One region of the Frateuria sp. GZRe14 genome, then DNA from elsewhere that is predicted to be linked to it. Evidence: predicted binding sites of a transcription regulator. Region 1 holds the regulator's gene; the other holds the start of a gene.
The links. Region 1 encodes sigma-54, which starts transcription at its own class of promoters, with help from an activator protein. Its sites were predicted from a motif close to TGGCACGNGCNTTGC; they were not measured.

Region 1 (6,113 bases):
ACGGCGATCGACTCACGTACAACACGCAGACCAGCGAAATGACCGGCGACAGCGGCGGCGACGGTCGCGTGCACATGATCTTCAAGCCCCAGCCCAAGTCGGGAACCGCCGCGCCTGCCGCGGCGCCGGCACCGGCACCGGCACCGGCCACCAGTGCACCCGCGCCCGCCACCAGCAGCGGGCAGCCCTGACCGATGCTCGCTGCCGAAGGCCTGCAGAAACGCTACCGCTCGCGCCAGGTCGTGCGCGATTTCGGTTTTTCGATCCGCCAGGGTGAAGTGGTCGGCCTGCTCGGCCCCAACGGCGCCGGCAAGACCACCTGCTTCTACATGGTGGTGGGCCTGGTCGAAGCCGACGGCGGCACCATCCGGCTGGACCGCCAGGACATCACCGGCCTGCCCATGCACTCGCGCGCACGACTGGGCATCGGTTACCTGCCGCAGGAAGCCTCGGTATTCCGCCGGCTGTCGGTGGCCGACAACATCATGGCCGTGCTGGAGCTGCGCGAGGGCCTCACCGCCCGCCAGCGCAACGAACAGCTCGAAGGGCTGATGGACGAGCTCAAGATCGCCCATATCGCCGGCCAGAAAGGCATCAGCCTCTCCGGTGGCGAGCGCCGCCGCGTCGAAATCGCCCGCGCGCTGGCCGCGCAGCCGCGCTACATGTTGCTGGACGAGCCGTTCGCCGGCGTCGACCCGATTTCGGTGGGCGAGATCCAGCGCATCGTGCGGCACCTGAAGGAACGCGGCATCGGCGTCCTGATCACCGACCACAACGTGCGCGAGACGCTGGGCATCTGCGATCGCGCCTACATCCTGAACGACGGCGAGGTGCTCTCGCGCGGCACGCCGGCGCACATCCTCGCCGACGAAAAGGTGCGCGAGGTCTACCTGGGACGCGAATTCAAGCTCTGAAGCGGTGATGTGACGCACGGCCCGTCGAAGCCTGCCATCGCTATGGTCGCGTCACACCCACCGGGGTAGGATGACCGCAAGTCTCTCCGCAACGGCTGGCATGAAACCCGGGCTCCAGTTCCGACTCAACCAACAGCTCACCCTGACGCCGCAGTTGCAGCAGGCGATCCGGCTGTTGCAGCTGTCGCAGCTGGAGCTGGAAGCGGAACTGCGCCAGATCGCCGAGGGCAACCCGCTGCTGGAGTTCGAGGAGGAATCGGCGCCGGGCGAAACCGAGGAAGAGAGTTTCTCCGCCGCCCCGGCCGAAGCGCCGACCGTCGACCACAACGCGGACGACGTCGCGGACTGGGGCGAAACCGACACGCCAGCCGAGGCGCCGATCGATTTCTCGCTCGGCAGCAGCGCGCCCTCCGGCAGCCGCGGCGATGAGGATTTCGAACCGCAGAACGCCGCGCCCGAGACCTTGCAGGAACACCTGCTGTGGCAGTTGAACCTCTCGCCGTTCAACACGCGCCAGCGGCTGATCGCGACGGTCATCATCGATGCGCTCAACGCCGACGGCTACCTTGCCGAAGGCATCGAAGGCGTGCTCGCCGCGCTGCCGGCGGACCTCGACGCGACGATCGATGAAATCGAGACGGTGCGTCGCCAGTTGCAGCGTTTCGATCCCACCGGGATCGCCAGCCTGGACCTGCGCGACTGCCTGCGCGTGCAGCTGGAGCAGTTCGATGCCGATACGCCGCATCGCGGGCTCGCTCTGCAGATCGTCGCCGGCGAGCTCGAACTGCTCGCACGCAACGACGTCGCCAAGCTCGCGCGCAAGCTGCGCGCGAGCGAGGAAGACGTCGCAGCCGCGGCGCTGCTGATCCGCAGCCTGGACCCGCGTCCCGGCGCCGCGCTGGACGCGACGCCGGTCGAGTACGTGGCGCCGGACGTCTACGCCTACAAGGAAGGCAACCGCTGGAAGGTCAGCCTCAATCCCGACTGCCAGCCGCGGCTGGGCCTCAACCAGCACTACTGCAGCCTGATCGCGCAGGCGCGCGGCGAGGACGCCAGCTGGATGCGCGGCCAATTGCAGGAGGCGCGCTGGCTGATCAAGAGCCTGGAGTCGCGCGCCGAAACGTTGCTGAAGGTTGCCGATGCGATCGTGCGCCGCCAGAGCGCCTTCCTCGACTACGGCCCGGAAGCGATGCACCCGCTGGTCCTGCGCGAAGTCGCTGAAGAGGTCGGCATGCACGAATCGACCATCTCGCGCGTGACCACGCGCAAGTACATCCACACGCCGCGCGGCACTTTCGAACTGAAGTACTTCTTCTCCAGTGGCGTCTCCACCGAAGATGGCGGCGGCGCTTCGGCCACGGCCATCCAGGCGATGATCAAGAAGCTCATCGACGGCGAGGACACACGCAAGCCCTTGTCCGACCAGGCCCTGGCCGAGGAGCTCAACCGCAAGGGCATCCAGGTCGCGCGTCGCACCGTGGCCAAGTACCGCGAGGCTCTGCGCATCCCCAGCTCGAGCGAGCGACAACGCGCCGGCTGACCGGCGCCTGAAACCCACCACTTGGAACCGGCCCGAACGATCCCATACCGAATGAAGACCGGCATGCCGGCACCAATCACCGGCATGCGAACCCGCCGCCCCACGGCGGCCTGTACCAGAGGAGGCGCCCCATGCAGTTCCAACTCACCGGCCAGCAGATCGAAGTCACCCCCGCCCTGCGTGCGCATGCCGAATCCCGGCTCGATCGCCTGACCCGCCTCGACGAAAGGTGCCTGGGCCTGAGCATGGTGCTGTCGATCGACAAGCTGCAGCACTGCGCCGACGCCACTCTCAGCACCACGGGCGCCGCCCTGCATGCGGCGGCCTGCGGCGCCGACATGTATGCCTCCATCGACATGGTGTTCGACAAACTCGCCGCGCAACTGCGCCGCCACCGCGACAAGGTGACCGACAAGCATCAGCAGGAAGCGCGCGAAGCGCGCCAGATCGGCTGATTCGTCCGGCTCCTGCGAAAGAGACCCGCCCCGGTGGCGGGTCTTTTTTTGCTCGAAGCTTGATGCCGCAAGCCGAGCCTTCCCCGCGAGCGCGGGGAAGATACCAAGCCACGGGCGGATGGCCGGCCTCGCGACACCCTCCCGGCCCGCCCTCCCCGGCATAGCTGGCACAATGGCGCCCATTGCCACCCGGCAGGGACACTCCTTGGAACGCCTGACTGCACGACAACTCTTCGACGGCGTCCACGAGCGCATGGGCCTGCGCTGGGTGGCGGGCATGCGTGGCGAGGGGCGCGTGCTCGAACCCGGCGCCACCGCCACGCGCCGCCCGTCGCTGATCGGCTACCTCAACGTGATCTACCCGAACAAGGTGCAGATCATCGGTACCGAGGAGCTCAACTGGCTGGACAGCCTGGATTCGCGCCAGCGCTGGGAAGCGATGCACAAGATCGCTGCCTACCAGCCGGTGGCGCTGATCGTGACCAAGGACCAGACCATCCCATCGGACCTGCGCGAGGTGGCCGAGGAAACCCACACCCCGCTGTGGATCAGCGCCAAGCGCGGCCACGAGCTCCTGACCTGGATGCAGTACCACCTCGCGCGCCTGCTCGCGCCGCGGATCACCCTGCACGGCGTGTTCCTGGAGGTGTTTTCGATCGGCGTGCTGATTACCGGCGAGTCCGGTTCGGGCAAGAGCGAGCTGGCGCTGGAACTGATCAGCCGCGGCCACCGCCTGGTCGCCGACGACGCCACCGAGTTCACCCTGATCGCCCCTGACGTGATCGACGGCACGTGTCCGGAACTGTTGCAGGATCTTCTGGAAGTGCGCGGCCTGGGCGTGCTCAACGTGCGCGAGATGTTCGGCCACACCGCGGTCAAGCATTCGAAATACCTGCGCCTGGTGGTGCACCTCAAGCCCCTGCGCGAGGGCGAAGACATCGACGCGGCGACGCGCCTGACCGGCGACACCAGCCACCGCGAGATCCTGGAGGTCTCCGTGCCGATGATCACCATCCCGGTGGCCCCCGGCCGCAACCTGGCGGTACTGGTGGAAGCGGCGGTGCGCCACCATATGCTCAAGAGCAAGGGCATCGATCCCGCGCAGACATTCATCGACCGCCAGGCGCACCAGATGCGCCGGCTTCCGCCGTGGTGAACCCATGAGTACGAACGATCCCGCGCCCTCGAACGGCCTCAACGATCCCAACGCCGTGCACCTGGTGGTGCTGACCGGCATGTCCGGCGGCGGCAAGACGGTCGCGCTGCGCGCGCTGGAGGACCTGGAGTTCTACTGCGTCGACAACCTGCCCAGCGGGCTGCTGCCGCAACTGGTGCAGTCGGTGCGCCGCGATGGCGGCGGCCGCCGCCGGCGCATCGCCGTGGGCGTGGACGTGCGCAACCGCGGCGAGGATTTCGAGCACATGCCTCTGGTGCTCTCCGAACTGGCGGCCGCCGGCGTGCACGTCCACCTGGTTTTCATCGACTGCAGCGACGAAGTACTGATCAAGCGGTACTCGGAAACCCGCCGCCGCCATCCGCTGGCCATCCGCGGCGTGTCGCTGGCCGACGCGATCGCCGAGGAACGCCGCCTGTTGCGGCCGCTGATCGGTATTGCCGAAAAGGTGATCGATTCGAGCGACCTCAACGTCCACCAGCTGCGCCGGCTGATCGCCACCGGCTACGCGGCGGCCACCGAAGGCCTGACGCTGATGTTCCAGTCGTTCGCCTTCCGCCGCGGCCTGCCACTGGACTCGGATTTCGTCTTCGACGCCCGCTGCCTGCCCAATCCGCATTGGCAGCCCAAGCTGCGCCCACTCTCGGGCAAGGACGCGCCGGTGCGCGAATTCCTCGAGGCCGATCCGATGGTCGGCGAATACTTCGCCGACACCGCGCGCTGGCTCGACGCCTGGCTGCCGCGCTTCGAGCAGGACGACCGCAGCTACGTCACCATTTCCGTCGGCTGCACTGGCGGGCGGCATCGATCGGTCTACCTGGTCGAGTGCCTGGCCGCGCATTACCGTGCGAAGCGCGAAGGCGTTCTCACCTTTCACCGTGAACTCGAATGAACGCGCCCGCATCCCCGCGCGCACGAAACACTCGCTGCAGGAGCGCACTACGATGATCACCGGCCATGCGGCAGGAGCAGGCCCATGAGCGTCGGCGTCCTCCTGATGACGCACGAGGCAGTCGGCAGAGCGCTGATCTCCGCCGCGCATCACGTCATGCCCAAGCTGCCGCTGAAGGTCGATGCGGTCGAGGTGCCGGCGCACGCCGATCCGGACGTGATGCGTACGCTCACCGCCCACCACGCCCGCGAGCTCGACCAGGGCGACGGCGTGCTGGTGCTGGCCGACCTGTACGGCGCCACGCCGTGCAACATCGGCCTTTCGCTCACGTCGCTAGGCGTACGGTTGCGTTGTGTGTCCGGGCTCAACCTACCGATGCTGCTGCGCGTGCTCAACTACGCCGAGAAACCGCTGGACGAACTGGCACAGGTGGCAGCCCATGGCGGCCGCGGGGGAATTTTCATCGATCATGCTTGAACAGGATCTCGTCGTTTCCAACAAGCTCGGACTGCACGCGCGCGCCTCGGCAAAGCTGGTGCAACTGGTGCAGGGCTTCAAATCCACGGTGTGGCTGGTCAGCAAGGGCCGCGAGGTCAATGCGCAAAGCATCATGGGCGTGATGATGCTCTCGGCCGGCCTGGGCACCCCGCTCACCGTGCGTGCCGACGGCCCCGACGAGGCGCAGGCCCTCGCCGGCGTCGTGGCGCTGTTCGAGCGCAAGTTCGACGAGGGCGCATGAGGCAGTTGCTGCCCGGCACCGCCGCCTCCAAGGGCATGGCCCTGGGTCGCGCGCGCCTCGTGCAGCCGAGCCGCTACCTGGTCGACACCCGCCCGCTGGCGGAGGACGAAGTCGAGGGCGAGCTGGAAAACCTGCATCGCGCGCTCGACACCGCGCGGCAGGAACTGCACGAATTGCGCGGTCGCCTGCACGGCGCGCTGGCGCGCGAAGTCAACGAGTTCATCGACGCGCACAGCCTCCTGCTCGACGACAAGGAACTGCTGCGCGGCCTCGACGACCTGGTCCGCGTCGGCCACTACCGCGCCGGCGTGGCGCTCAAGAAGCAGCGCGACCGCCTGGCCAAGGTGTTCGAGGCCATGGACGATCCGTACCTGCGCAGCCGCCGCGAGGACGTCGACC
Region 2 (6,113 bases), 690 kb from region 1:
ACGACACGAAAATCAGCCTGATGATCGCCAACGCCCGCCATGCGGTGGCGATGGACGAGCGCCGCGCGGATTTCATGCCGACGCTGTGGACCCATATTCGCCGCCCCGACCGGGTGCACCAGGTGTGGTTCCCCGGCGTGCACGGCGACGTCGGCGGCGGCTACGCGCAGGCCGGGCTGCCCGACGTCGCGCTGGCGTGGATGCTCGACGAGGCGGCAGGCTGCGGCCTGCGGCTGCGGGACAACACGCGCGCGCAGCTGCGGCCCGATCCGCAGGGCGTGCTGCACGATTCGCGGCAGGGGATGTTCAAGCTCGGCCGCAACCAGCCGCGGGCGGTGGCGCAGATGGACAGGACCAGTGTGCTGGCCGGCCTCCTGCACCCGAGCGCCCTCGCGCGACAGGCCGACCCACCCCTTGCGCAGGGCGACTACTGGCCTACCCGCACGCTCGCCGCGGGCACGCGCGTGAGCATGGACGTGTTCGCCTCCACCCACTGGAACGCCACCGGGCTGTATCTGGAGGCCGGTGTCACCTACCGCTTCGGCGCCTCCGGCGAATGGCTCGATGCAAGCGCGAAGTTTTCCCCCGCCGGCGGCGAAGTGGATGGCCACCATGCCTCCGACATCGCGCGCCTGGCGGCCTCCGCCCTCGGCTCGATGGAGCACGTCTTCAACATGGCCAGCCACGGCGACAGCGACTTCTGGTTCACCCGCCGCGTGGAGTCGGCGCCCTGGTGCGCACTGATCGGCTTCGTCGCCAATGGCGAAGGCGACGACCGCGGCGAGACCTTCGTCATCGGCGAGGGCTGCCGCTTCACCCCGACCGCCAGCGGCTACCTCTACGCCTACGCCAACGACGCCTGGCAGGCCTACGCCAACAACCACGGCAGCGTGGCGCTGGCGATCGAGCGACCCTGACCTCTTCGCGGAGCCTGCAAAAAAAAGACGGGCGCCGAAGCGCCCGTCCCGCCGAACCATCTCGCCACGCTCAGATCGCGTAATACATCTGGAATTCCAGCGGATGCGTGCTGGCGCGGTAGGCGGTGACTTCCTTCATCTTCACCTCGATGTAGGCATCGATGAAGTCGTCGGTGAACACGCCGCCGGCCTTGAGGAACTCGCGGTCCTTGTCCAGCGCGGCGAGCGCCTCGTCCAGGCTGGCGCAGACCTGCGGGATGTTCTTCTCCTCTTCCGGCGGCAGGTCGTAGAGGTCCTTGTCGGCCGGCGCGCCCGGGTCGATCTTGTTGATGATGCCGTCGAGGCCGGCCATCATCAGCGCGGTGAATACCAGGTAGCCGGAGTTCATCGGATCGGGGAAGCGCACCTCGATGCGGCGGCCCTTCGGGCTGGACACGTACGGGATGCGGCAGCTCGCCGAGCGGTTGCGCGCCGAATAGGCCAGCATCACCGGCGCCTCGAAGCCCGGCACCAGGCGCTTGTAACTGTTGGTGGTGGAGTTGGCGAAGGCGTTGATCGCCTTGGCATGCTTGAAGATGCCGCCGATGTACCACAGCGCCATCTGCGACAGGCCGCCATAGAGCTCGCCGGCGAACAGGTTCTGCCCGTCCTTGGCCAGTGACTGGTGCACGTGCATGCCCGAGCCGTTGTCGCCGACGATCGGCTTGGGCATGAAGGTGACGGTCTTGCCGTTCTGGTGCGCCACGTTCTTGATGACGTACTTCATCGTCATCAGCTCGTCGGCCTTCTTCACCAGCGTGTTGAACTTGACGCCGATCTCGCACTGGCCCGCGTTGGCCACTTCATGGTGATGCACCTCGACCACCTGGCCGAGCGACTCGAGCACCTTGCACATGTCCGCGCGCAGATCGCCCAGCGAATCGACCGGCGACACGGGGAAGTAGCCGCCCTTCACGCCCGGGCGGTGGCCGGTGTTCTGGCCGTCGTACTTGTAGCGCGAGGACCACGCCGCCTCTTCGGAGCCGATCTCGTAGAACACGCGGCCCATGTCGTTCTGCCAGCGCACCGAGTCGAAGATGAAGAATTCCGGTTCGGGGCCGAAGAACGCGGTGTCGGCGATGCCGGTGGACTTCAGGAACGCCTCGCCGCGCTTGGCGATCGAGCGCGGATCGCGGCCGTAGGCCTGCATGGTCGAGGGCTCGAGCACGTCGCAGTGCAGGATCAGCTGCGTGTGCGCGGAGAACGGATCCAGGTGCGCGGTGTCCGGATCGGGCAACAGCACCATGTCCGACTCGTTGATGCCCTTCCAGCCCGGGATCGAGGAGCCGTCGAACATCTTGCCGTCCTCGAAGGTCGACTCGTCGATGGCGTGCGCCGGGAAGGTGACGTGGTGGTGCTTGCCGAGCATGTCGGCGAAGCGCAGGTCGACGAACTCGACGTCGTGTTCGGCGATCAGGTCGAGCACTTTCTGGGCGGTCATGGGCGAGCCTCGGAGCGGGAAAGGATGCGGGCGTTACTGCAATGCCCGTGCCAGCCGGACGCCCTGCGGGAGCGCACTATGTGCACCACCACCATGGCGCTTCGGAGCGGGATCGCGCTCGCGCACAAGGTGCACTCCCACGGGCATGTTGCACCTCTTTGGCACGACTTATTGCACCATGATGAGTCAATTCGGCCTCACGCCGCCGTGCCCGCTTCCCCGTAAGCTATGCCGCTTTACCGTTCGCCGGAGAGCCCTTAGTGAGCGACCTGATCCGCGTCATCCTGCTCGGCATCATCGAGGGCATCACCGAGTTCCTGCCGATCTCCTCGACCGGGCACCTGCTGATCGCCGAGCAACTGGGCCTGGGCCAGCGCTCGGACCTGTTCAACATCGGCATCCAGGCCGGCGCGATCCTGGCGGTGACGCTGATCTACTGGAAGCGCCTGTGGCAATTGCTGACGCAGTGGCGCGACCCGGCCAACCGCGATTACCTGGCCAAGCTCACGGTGGCGTTCCTGATCACCGCGGTGCTGGGCTTCATCGCGGTCAAGCTCGGCTTCACCCTGCCCGACACGGTCACGCCGATCGCCTGGGCACTGGTCATCGGCGGCTTCTGGATGCTGGGCGCCGAAGCGGTCGCCGCGCGCAAGCCGGACCGGCGCGAGGTGACGTGGACGGTCGCGGTGCTGGTCGGCATCGCGCAGATGCTCGCCGGCATCTTCCCCGGCACCTCGCGCTCGGCCGCCACCATTTTCGCCGCGCTGCTGGCCGGCACCAGCAACCGCGCCGCGGCCACCGAGTTCGCCTTCCTGGTCGGCATCCCGACGATGTATGCGGCGACCGGCTACGAACTGCTCAAGGTCGTGAAGAACGGCGGCGCGGCGCACGAGGACTGGAGCGCGCTGATCGTCGGCTTCGTGGTATCCGCGATCGTCGCCTTCGCCGCGGTGAAGTGGTTGCTCGGCTACATCCGCACGCACCGCTTCACCCCGTTCGCGATCTATCGCATCGCGCTTGGCGTGGCGCTGCTGCTGTGGTTGCCCTCGGGCGGCTGAAGCCTCCCGCCGGCCCGGTCAACCCGGCGGGCCAGCGACCCATTGGACCGGACTGTCCAGCGCGATGGCCTGCCCGGAGAGATCAGGTGTTTCGCGGGCGTCTGCGGCAGGGTCTTTCGGCCGGTTGGCCTCGGCCTCGGCGACGCCCGGCGGATTCCGCGTCCTGAAGGTGACCGGGATCTGCATGCGAGTGGCGACGGGTTTGCCGTCGACAAGCTCGGGCAGCGCGCGGCTGTGGCGTATCGCCTCTTGCACCGCCAGCGCGAACTGTTTTCGTGCGAGCGGACTGCTGAACTCGGAGTCGACCAGCTTGATGTCGGTCAGGCTCCCGTCCGGTTGCACCGTGGCCGCCATCGTCAGTCGCCCGTCGCCCTGCTCCATCGGCCATCGGGGCGCCCGAAGCGCAAGTGCCGGGCCATTCTTGACGTAGCGCACGGCCACGCCGTAATTGCCGTCCGGACGCTTGACCAAGACCAGGTCGACCCAGGCATAGGTACGGGCCGTGACCGCATGGCCCGCCCGCACGGGCGGCTTGAAGCGCCAGTGCTTGATCGCCTCCTGGGCGGGCGCGTTCAGTACGGCCGGAATCTCCCCGGGCAACTCGACCCGGGCCACCTGTCCGGCCGTATCGACGTCCAATCCGGCCTGCAGGTGATACGTCTGCACCACCTGTCCATCGACCGCGCGTGCCGTCCCTGCGGACAGCATGAGTGCGGCCCACAGCACGGCTCCGCTTGCCAGCCCAATCCTCATCCCTGCACCCTCCCCGGCACATGCACGCGACGGCAGCCTACACCGGCGAAGGCGGGGCGCGGGAAGTGGCCGTGTCACGACGGGCCTTCCGCACTGGCCCCCACGCTCCGCGCACGCCCGGTGTGCCTAGGATGATCGCGCGCGCTGGCCAGTCCGGCCCGGCCGCATAGGACGGCGTCCCGATGGCGGCAGAGAAACCACCAAGCCTGCTCTGGTCGCGAATCATGCTGGCGGCGGGTTTCGTCTTGCTGACCTCGCTGCTGGCCGGTGCCTACGTGCTGGCGGCGGCGCGCGAGGAAGGCATGGAGCAGCAACAGCACATCCAGGCGGTGCGTGCGTCGCTGCGGCGCACGATGTTGACGATCCAGGGTGCCGAAACGGGCCAGCGCGGTTACCTGCTGACCGGCGAAAAAGCGTATCTCGCGCCGTACACCCGCGCCCGCAGCAACCTGGCGGCATTGCTGCGGACGCTCGATCGCGAGGTGGAGGATCCGCAGCTGCGCCGGAACCTCCCCGAGTTGCGTGCGTTGATCTCGGGCAAGCAGACCGAGCTGGCGCAGACGCTGTCCTACTACGACCGTGGCGACCACGCGACGGCGGCGAGACTGGTCCGGTCCAATCTGGGCATGCGGCTGATGGAGCGTATCCGCGCGCTGGTGTCCGCGATGCTGGCCGATTGCGATCGCAACATCGCCGCCGAGCAACGCAAGGAACGCGTGTTATCGCGCTGGGTGCTGACCGGCGCCTCGGCGTCCGCGCTGGCGATCCTGGGGCTGGCGGTGCTGACCCTGCGCGAGATGTCCCGTCGTCACCGCATCATGATGCGCACGCGCGACGAACTGCTGGCCTCGAGCGAGGCGCTGCGGCGAAGTACCGAGCGCCAGGCGATGCTGGAAGAGGCGGTGCGCCAGTCGCGCAAGATGGAGGCGCTGGGCGCGCTGACCGGCGGCATGGCGCATGACTTCAACAACATGCTCGCGGTGGTGATGGGCAACCTGGAGCTGCTCAAGGCGCGCCTGGCCCGCGGCAACCACGATGTCGGCCGCTACGTCGGCTATGCGCTGGAGGCGACGCGCCGTGCCGGCGAACTGACCCAGCGCCTGCTGGCCTTTGCCCGCAAGCAGCCGCTGCACGCGGTGCTGGTGGCGCCGGACGAGGTGGTGGCCAGCACCATCGAGATCATCCGCCGCACGCTCGGCGGCATCTACAGCATCGAGCTGGAACAGGCGCCCGACCTCTGGAAGGCGCGGGTCGACGTCAACCAGCTGGAAAGCACGCTGATCAACCTGGCGGTCAACGCGCGCGATGCCATGCCCGAAGGCGGCCGGCTGACGGTACAGACAGCCAACGTTTTCCTCGACGAGGACTACGCAAGCGGCCACGCCGAGGTGACCAGCGGCGCCTACGTGATGATCGCGATGACCGATACCGGGCAAGGCATGACGGCCGAGGTCCGGCGCAAGGCATTCGAGCCGTTCTTCACTACCAAGGCGGCGGGCAAGGGCACCGGCCTGGGACTCAGCCAGGTGTACGGCTTCATCAAGCAGTCCGGCGGCCACGTGGACATCGAGAGCGAGGTTGGCAAGGGCACCACGGTCCGCATCTATCTGCCGCGTGCCGACGGCGAGCCCGCCGCGGTCGACGCCGTCCGTCCCGACCGCACGCGGCACGGTGTGCCGCGTGGCGACGGGACCACGCTGATCCTGCTGGTCGATGACGATGTCGGGGTGCGCGTGTTTGCGGCCGAGGCGCTGACCGAACTGGGGTACCGCGTTCTGACCGCATCCGGTGGCCACGATGGGCTGGCCGTGCTCGATGCGCATCCGCAGATCGACCTGTTGCTGACCGACGTGGAGATGGCGCAGATCACCGGGTGGGAGCTGGCCGACATCGCCCGGCAGTTGC

Region 2: the regulator sigma-54 is predicted to act here: its motif matches at 2,436-2,450, upstream of glnA (type I glutamate--ammonia ligase).

What each region holds. Positions count from the first base shown of each region.
Region 1 covers NZ_JBHZGJ010000001.1:726,959-733,071, reverse strand. Annotated here, with positions in the region: gene lptA (lipopolysaccharide transport periplasmic protein LptA) at 1-191, shown strand, start outside; gene lptB (LPS export ABC transporter ATP-binding protein) at 195-914, shown strand; gene ACFWZ1_RS03215 (RNA polymerase factor sigma-54) at 1,015-2,454, shown strand; gene hpf (ribosome hibernation-promoting factor, HPF/YfiA family) at 2,586-2,909, shown strand; gene hprK (HPr(Ser) kinase/phosphatase) at 3,115-4,065, shown strand; gene rapZ (RNase adapter RapZ) at 4,070-4,975, shown strand; gene ACFWZ1_RS03195 (PTS sugar transporter subunit IIA) at 5,060-5,452, shown strand; gene ACFWZ1_RS03190 (HPr family phosphocarrier protein) at 5,445-5,714, shown strand; gene ptsP (phosphoenolpyruvate--protein phosphotransferase) at 5,711-6,113, shown strand, end outside.
Region 2 covers NZ_JBHZGJ010000001.1:37,401-43,513, forward strand. Annotated here, with positions in the region: gene ACFWZ1_RS00170 (DUF2235 domain-containing protein) at 1-917, shown strand, start outside; gene glnA (type I glutamate--ammonia ligase) at 988-2,397, opposite strand; gene ACFWZ1_RS00180 (undecaprenyl-diphosphate phosphatase) at 2,658-3,455, shown strand; gene ACFWZ1_RS00185 (energy transducer TonB) at 3,474-4,181, opposite strand; gene ACFWZ1_RS00190 (CHASE3 domain-containing protein) at 4,391-6,113, shown strand, end outside.